2 linked regions of the Aromatoleum aromaticum EbN1 genome follow. The protein of the gene in region 2 interacts with the protein of the main gene of each other region in a pairwise test. Links are inferred from orthologs where the notes say so. Each region holds a gene or a part of one and is shown on either strand. Other genes may lie near its edges.

Evidence for each region. The genes of interacting proteins can lie anywhere in the genome.
Region 1: the proteins of ssb (region 2) and recO interact in binary tests that used the Escherichia coli proteins (3 or more experiments, as listed by UniProt). The link is inferred for Aromatoleum aromaticum EbN1 from one-to-one orthologs.

What each region holds. Positions count from the first base shown.
Region 1 is NC_006513.1:3,298,117-3,301,376, reverse strand. What follows is about bases 1-3,000. They hold recO (DNA repair protein RecO), read right to left. Parts: upstream 1,861-3,000; coding sequence 1,141-1,860; downstream 1-1,140. Other genes in these bases: rnc (ribonuclease III), read right to left, coding at 2,796-3,000; era (GTPase Era), read right to left, coding at 1,882-2,799; EBN1_RS15705 (pyridoxine 5'-phosphate synthase), read right to left, coding at 389-1,144; acpS (holo-ACP synthase), read right to left, coding at 1-378; nagZ (beta-N-acetylhexosaminidase), read right to left, coding at 1-4. Outside these bases: more of rnc, read right to left, coding at 3,001-3,260. UniProt on the Escherichia coli protein: Involved in DNA repair and RecF pathway recombination.
Region 2 is NC_006513.1:2,278,801-2,282,265, forward strand. The notes cover bases 204-3,150. They hold ssb (single-stranded DNA-binding protein), read left to right. Parts: upstream 204-1,404; coding sequence 1,405-1,896; downstream 1,897-3,150. Other genes in these bases: EBN1_RS10865 (MFS transporter), read left to right, coding at 204-1,383; EBN1_RS10875 (MalY/PatB family protein), read right to left, coding at 1,950-3,095. In the rest of the region: excinuclease ABC subunit UvrA, read right to left, coding at 1-62; more of EBN1_RS10865, read left to right, coding at 202-203; EBN1_RS10880 (MBL fold metallo-hydrolase), read left to right, coding at 3,186-3,465. UniProt on the Escherichia coli protein: Plays an important role in DNA replication, recombination and repair. Binds to ssDNA and to an array of partner proteins to recruit them to their sites of action during DNA metabolism. Acts as a sliding platform that migrates on DNA via reptation.

The DNA.
Region 1 (3,260 bases), 1.0 Mb from region 2 along the record:
TCATCGTTTCTCGATCAGGGCGAAGGCGACGACGTAGTCCACTTCGTCGGTGAGGCTCAAATGTGCACTGAGGCCGCGCTCGGCCAGAAAGCCGGCCAGTGCCGTACCGTAGCAATACAGCGGCTTGCCGCGCTCGTCGTGGTCAACCGCCACCGCGTGCAGCGTTGCCGGAATCGCGACGCCTGTTCCGAGCGCCTTGCCGAACGCTTCCTTGGCGGCGAAGCGCTTGGCGAGGAAGCGCGCGGGGTCGCGGCTCGCCGCAAAACCGTCGCGCTCGGACGCAGCAAGAATGCGCGCGGCGAAGCGCGCCCCATGACGATCCAGCGAGCGCTGCACGCGTTCGATTTGCACGATGTCGGTGCCGATGCCGTGGATCATGCGCCTCGGCTCATCGCCCGACGCCGGCGGCCTCGCGCATCAGCCGCTTCATTTCGCGCACCGCGTCGCGCAGGCCGGTGAACACCGAACGGCTGACGATCGCGTGGCCGATATGCAGTTCGCGCACCTCCGGCAAACGCGCGATCGGCTGCACGTTGTAGTAGTTCAGCGCATGGCCGGCATTGAAGCGCATGCCAAGCGCCCGGATCGCCTCGCCGGCGCGGCGGACCTTGTCGATCTCGTCCACGACCGCAGCACTCTGCGGATCGCGGCCGGCGGCGTGGAATGCATGGGCGTAGGGGCCGGTATGGATTTCGCAGACCCGGGCGCCGATGCGGGCCGCCGCTTCGACCTGCCCGAGTTCGGCATCGATGAACACGCTCGTGACGATTCCGGCATCGGCGAGCCGTGCGACGACGTCCTTCAGCCGCCCTTCCTGCGCCAGCACGTCGAGTCCGCCCTCGGTGGTCACCTCGTGGCGCCCTTCGGGCACCAGCATCGCCATCTCGGGCCTGAGCGCGCATGCGATGCCGACCATCTCGTCGGTCGCGGCCATCTCGAGGTTCAGCTTGACCTGCGTGAGTTCGCGCAGCCTGCGCACGTCCTCGTCCTGAATGTGGCGGCGGTCTTCGCGCAGATGCACGGTGATGCCGTCCGCTCCGCCCAGATGAGCTTCCATCGCCGCCCAGGCGGGATCCGGTTCCCACGTGCGGCGCGCCTGACGCAGCGTCGCGACGTGGTCGATGTTGACGCCGAGTTCGATCACAGTTCCTGCAACTCCTTCAGCACCCGGCGCGACTGCAGCGGCTGTCCGCCGAGATAGTGGTTGATCAGCAGGCGCAGCAGCGCCTTGCTCTGGAAAAGGGTTTCGGCGCGGGAAAAATCCCCGTGCGCCATGTCGAGCAGCGTCTGGCCGCTCACGCCCGGCAGGCCTTCGTCGTCGCCGGCGAGCCGTACCGGACCTTTCTCGATTATATAGACGTACTGCTGCACGGGATCAACGGGCCGGTTCGAGTCGCCTTCGAGGTCCAGGCCGATGCCGTAACCGAGTTCGCGCAGCAGCGTGAGTTCGAAGCGCCGCAGGATCGGTGCCACGTCGCCGCGTCCGAGTTGCGAAAGCGCGTCCGCATAGGCCTCGAACAGCGCCGGGTGCGCATCCTCGCGTGCGGTGAGCCGCACCAGCAGTTCATTGAGGTAGTAACCGCACATCAATGCCCGACCGGTGAGCAGCGGCTGCCCGCCGCGCCACTCGGCACGCACCAGGGTCTTGACCTCGCCCCCGCCGGACCAGTCCATCAGCAGCGGCTGGAACGCCATGATCACGCCGCGCAGCGCTGACATCGGCCGGCGCGCGCCCTTGGCGACCAGCGCGACTCGGCCGTGGTCGCGCGAGAAAATCTCGACGACCAAGCTGGTTTCGCGCCACGGATAAGTGTGCAGGACGAACGCAGGTTGCTGGTCGATGCGCTGCTTCTGGCTCACGGCCCCACGCGCATGGTCGGGTTATTCGTAGCCGAGACTCTTGAGCGCCCGTTCGTCATCGGCCCAGCCGCTCTTCACCTTGACCCACACTTCGAGGAACACCTTGCCGTCGAAAAGCTTCTCGAGTTCGACACGCGCCTCGGAGGCGATACGCTTCAGTTGCTCGCCCCCCTTGCCGATGACGATGCCCTTGTGGCTGGACCTGTCGACCACGACAGCTGCATAAATTCGACGCAGGTTGCCTTCCGTCTCGAACTTCTCGATCTCGACGGCCACGCCGTAGGGCAGTTCGTCGCCGAGCAGGCGGAACAGCTTCTCGCGCAGGAATTCAGCCGCCAGGAAACGTTCGCTGCGATCGGTGATCTCGTCGGCGCCGTACATCGGCTCGCCTTCTGGCAGCAACGGCGTGGCCGTTTTCACGAGAGCTTCGACGTTCGTGCCGCGTTCGGCACTCAACGGCACGATTTCGGTGAAGGGATAGACTTCCGCCATCTTCGCGATGAACGGCAGGAGCTGGCTCTTGTCGCCCAGCCGGTCGACCTTGTTGATGACCAGCACCACTTTCGCGTCGCCCGGCAACACCGAGACGACCTTGCGGTCGTCGTCGCCGAAGCGCCCGGCCTCGATCACCAGGAACACCAGATCGACGTCGCCGAGCACCTGCGACACGGTGCGATTCATCGAGCGATTCAGCGCGTTGCGATGGCGTGTCTGGAAACCGGGCGTATCGACGAACACGAACTGCGCGTTGTCGCTCGTCAGAATGCCGGTGACGCGATGCCGCGTGGTCTGGGCCTTGCGGGAGACGATGCTGATCTTCTGCCCGATCAGCCGGTTCAGCAAAGTCGACTTGCCCACGTTGGGACGCCCGACGATGGCGACGAAGCCGGTGCGAAACAGCGCCTTGTCATCGGCTTGCGGCGTGTCTTCCTGGTTCATGGCTTCCTCAACTGGGCCAGCGCGAGTTCCGCTGCTTGCTGTTCTGCGGCACGACGGTTGGTGCCGCGGCCGGTGGTGCGAAGGTTCAGTGCGTTGACCTCGCACACCACCTCGAATTCCTGCGCATGGGCTTCGCCGTGGACCTTGGCCATCACATAGGTCGGCAGCGGCAGCTTGCGCCCCTGCAGCAGTTCCTGCAGCGCCGTTTTCGGGTCTTTCGCGGCAACGCCCGGATCGATCGCGGCGATCATCGGGTCGTAGAGGCGATCGATCACCGCTTTCGCGGCGGCGAAGCCCTGATCGAGAAATGTCGCCGCGAACACCGCCTCGAGCGCATCCGCGAGAATCGACGGGCGACGAAAGCCGCCGCTCTTCATCTCGCCTTCGCCCAGGCGGAGATATTCGCCGAGATCGAGTTCCAGCGCGACCCGGTGCAAGCCATCCTGGCACACCAGCGATGC
Region 2 (3,465 bases):
AGGTCGAGGCTGATGTTCTTCAGGTTATGGGTGCGGGCGCCGCGGATGCGGATTTCGTCCATGGGGCGGGGGAATTGCCGGAGGGGGAACGCGCCACTATACGAGAGAACACCGGTCGATCCAAACTGGATGACGGCGAATGCTAGAATCGCCGCTTTGATCCGCCACGTCCCCCTAATGTCCCGATTCGAGCACGATTCCATGACCCCCGCGGAGAAGCGGGCCGGCATGAGCCTCGCGGCGATTTTCGCGCTGCGCATGCTCGGCCTGTTCCTGATCCTGCCGGTGTTCGCGGTTCATGCCCACGAGATTCCCGGCGGGGACGACCTGACGCTCGTCGGGCTGGCGATCGGCGCATACGGGCTGACGCAGGCGTTCCTGCAGATCGCCTACGGCGCCGCATCCGACCGTTTCGGCCGCAAGCCGGTGATCGTGTTCGGCCTGCTGCTGTTCGTCATCGGCAGCGCCGTGGCCGCCTTGGCCGACAGCATCTACATCGTGATCGTCGGCCGGGTCCTGCAGGGCGCGGGCGCGATTTCCGCCGCCGTGACCGCGCTCGCCGCGGACCTCACGCGCGACCAGCACCGCACCAAGGTGATGGCGATGATCGGGTCGAGCATCGGCCTGGTGTTCGCGATTTCGATGGTCGCGGCGCCGCTGCTCTACACGATGGTCGGCATGAGCGGGATTTTCTGGCTGACCGCGGTGCTGGCCTTCCTTGCGATCGGCGTCGTCGTCTACGTCGTGCCGACGGTGCCGGTCATTCCGCGCGCCGCCGGCGGCAGGCTCGTCGATGTCCTGCATAACGGGCAGCTGATGCGACTGAACGTCGGCGTGTTCGCGCTGCACCTGATCCAGACCGCGATGTGGGTGCTGGTGCCCGCCGCGATCGTCGCCGGCGGCGCATTGCCGCTGCCCGAGCACTGGAAAGTGTATCTTCCCGCGGTGCTGCTGTCGTTCGCGTTGATGGTGCCGGCGGTGATCGTCGCCGAGCGCCGCGGCATGATGAAGGTGATCTTCAATGCGGCGATCGCGCTGCTCGTCGTCGTGCAGCTCGGCCTGTATGCGTTCGGCGACAGCCTGCTGGCGCTCGGCTTGTGGCTGACGCTGTTTTTCGTCGCCTTCAACGTGCTCGAGGCGGTCCTGCCGTCGTGGATATCGAAGATCGCGCCGGCCCACGCGCGAGGCACTGCGCTCGGCGTCTACAATACGCTGCAATCCGTCGGTCTCTTTCTCGGCGGGATGCTCGGCGGCTGGATCGCGCAGAACTACGGACCGTCGGCCGTCAACCTGGCCTGCGGGTTGCTCGCGCTGGTCTGGCTGATGGTAGCGGCGACAATGAACTCGCCTCCCCGTCGTGCCGTGGCTCCGGTGGCACGTTAACCCCTACATGAGGAGAATCGCATGGCATCCCTGAACAAAGTGATCCTGATCGGCAATCTCGGCAAGGATCCCGAAACACGCTATGCCCCCAGCGGCGATGCGATCTGCAACATCACGGTGGCGACGAGCGAAACCTGGAAGGACAAGGCGACCGGCGAAAAGAAGGAGCAGACCGAATGGCATCGCGTCGTGTTCTTCGGCCGGCTCGCCGAAATCGTGGCGCAGTACCTGCGCAAGGGCAGCCAGATCTACGTCGAAGGCCGGCTGCAGACGCGCAAGTGGCAGGACAAGGAAGGGCAGGACCGCTACACGACCGAGATCCGCGGCGACGAGATGAAGATGCTCGGTTCGCGTCAGGGCGCGGGTGATGCATCGGGTCGCCAGTACGACGCGGGCGGCTACGACGCGCCCGCCGCGTCGCGCCCGAGCCCGCAACCGGCCGCCCCGGCGAAGGCTCCGACGAAGAGCAGCGGCGCCGGTTTCGGCGATTTCGACGACGACATTCCGTTCTGACATCCGGCTTTGACGCGGTGTCGACCGTCCGCAAGGGCGGTTTTTCCTTTCGCTCAGCTGCCCAGCGCCTGGCGCATCCGCTCAAGCGCTTCGGTAAGCAGCGTTCGGGTGCAGCCGAAATTCAGGCGCACGAACCCGGGCATTCCGAACGGCGCGCCGTCGGACAGGCCGACGCCGGCGGCTTCGAAGAACTTCGCCGGGTCTTCGAGCCGGGCACCGCGGCAGTCGATCCACGCGAGGTAAGTCGCCTGCGGTCGTGCCGCCTCGATTCCCGGCATCGTGTCGATCGCGGCCATCACGATGTCGCGGTTGCCGCGCAGGTAGTCGAGCAGCGCCGTGCGCCACGGCCCGCCGTCGCGGTAGGCCGCTTCGGCGGCGACCATCCCGAGCACGTTCGGATGCGGCACGATGCCATGCATAGCGTGACGAAAGCGCCGCCTCAGGCTGCTGTCCGAAATGACGGCGAAAGCACAGTACAGCGCGGGGATGTTCCACGTCTTCGACGGCGCCATCAGCGTGATGGTGCGTTGCGCGACCGACGCATCGAGCGCGGCGATCGGGACGTGCGGGGCGTCGTCGTCGAGCACCAGGCCGCAGTGGATTTCGTCGGAACAGATCGTCAGGTCGTGCCGCTCGGCGAGGTCGGCGAGCCAGCGCAATTCGTCCCGGTCGAACACGCGGCCGACCGGGTTGTGCGGGTTGCACAGCATCAGCAGGCGGCTGCGCGGGCTCAGCGCGGCTTCGAACGCGTCGCGATCCCAGCGCCAGCGACCGTCGGCGAAGGCGAGCGGACGCGTCACGAGGCGACGATCGCTGTTGCCCGGCGCAGCGAGGAACGGCGGGTAGACCGGCGTTGCGGTCAGCACTTCGTCGCCGGCTTCGCCAGTGATGCGGCAGGCGAGATTGAAGCCGGTCACGACGCCGGGCAGCCACACCAGCCAGTCCGGTTCGATCCGCCACCCGTGGTCGCGCGCGAGGCCTTCGATCACCGCTTCGACCAGGCCGGGCCAGGCGTCGGTGTAGCCGAAGACGCGGTGGTCGAGGCGGCGCTGCAGCGCTTCGACGACCGGCGGCGGCGCGGCGAAATCCATGTCGGCGACCCACAGCGGAAGGATGTCGCGCCCTGCATAGCGTCCCCATTTTTCGCCAGGAACGCGGCGCCGGTCTATCGGGGTGTCGAAATCGAAAATCGGATTCATCGTCGTCGGTCCTGGTGCGATGCCGGGCCTTTGTCCCGTGCAGCGGATACAATTGCGGAAAACTACCCGAATGTGCAGGAGGAAGACAACGTGCAGCACGTCACCGCCCACCCCGACGGCATTCTTGCGGTCGATGCCGGCTACGGCCGGCCCGGCGTCGCGGCGATCCACCTGGTCATCCATCAGGGGCACGCCGCAGTGATCGACGCCGGCACGAACGCGTCCGTGCCGCGCGTGCTCGGTGCCCTCGTCGCTGCCGGCATCCCTCCCGAAAACGTCGACTGGGTGATCCTCACCCACATTCACCTCGACCACGCGGGCGGCGCGGGCAGCCTGATGTGCGCGTTTCCGAACGCCAGGCTGGTCGTCC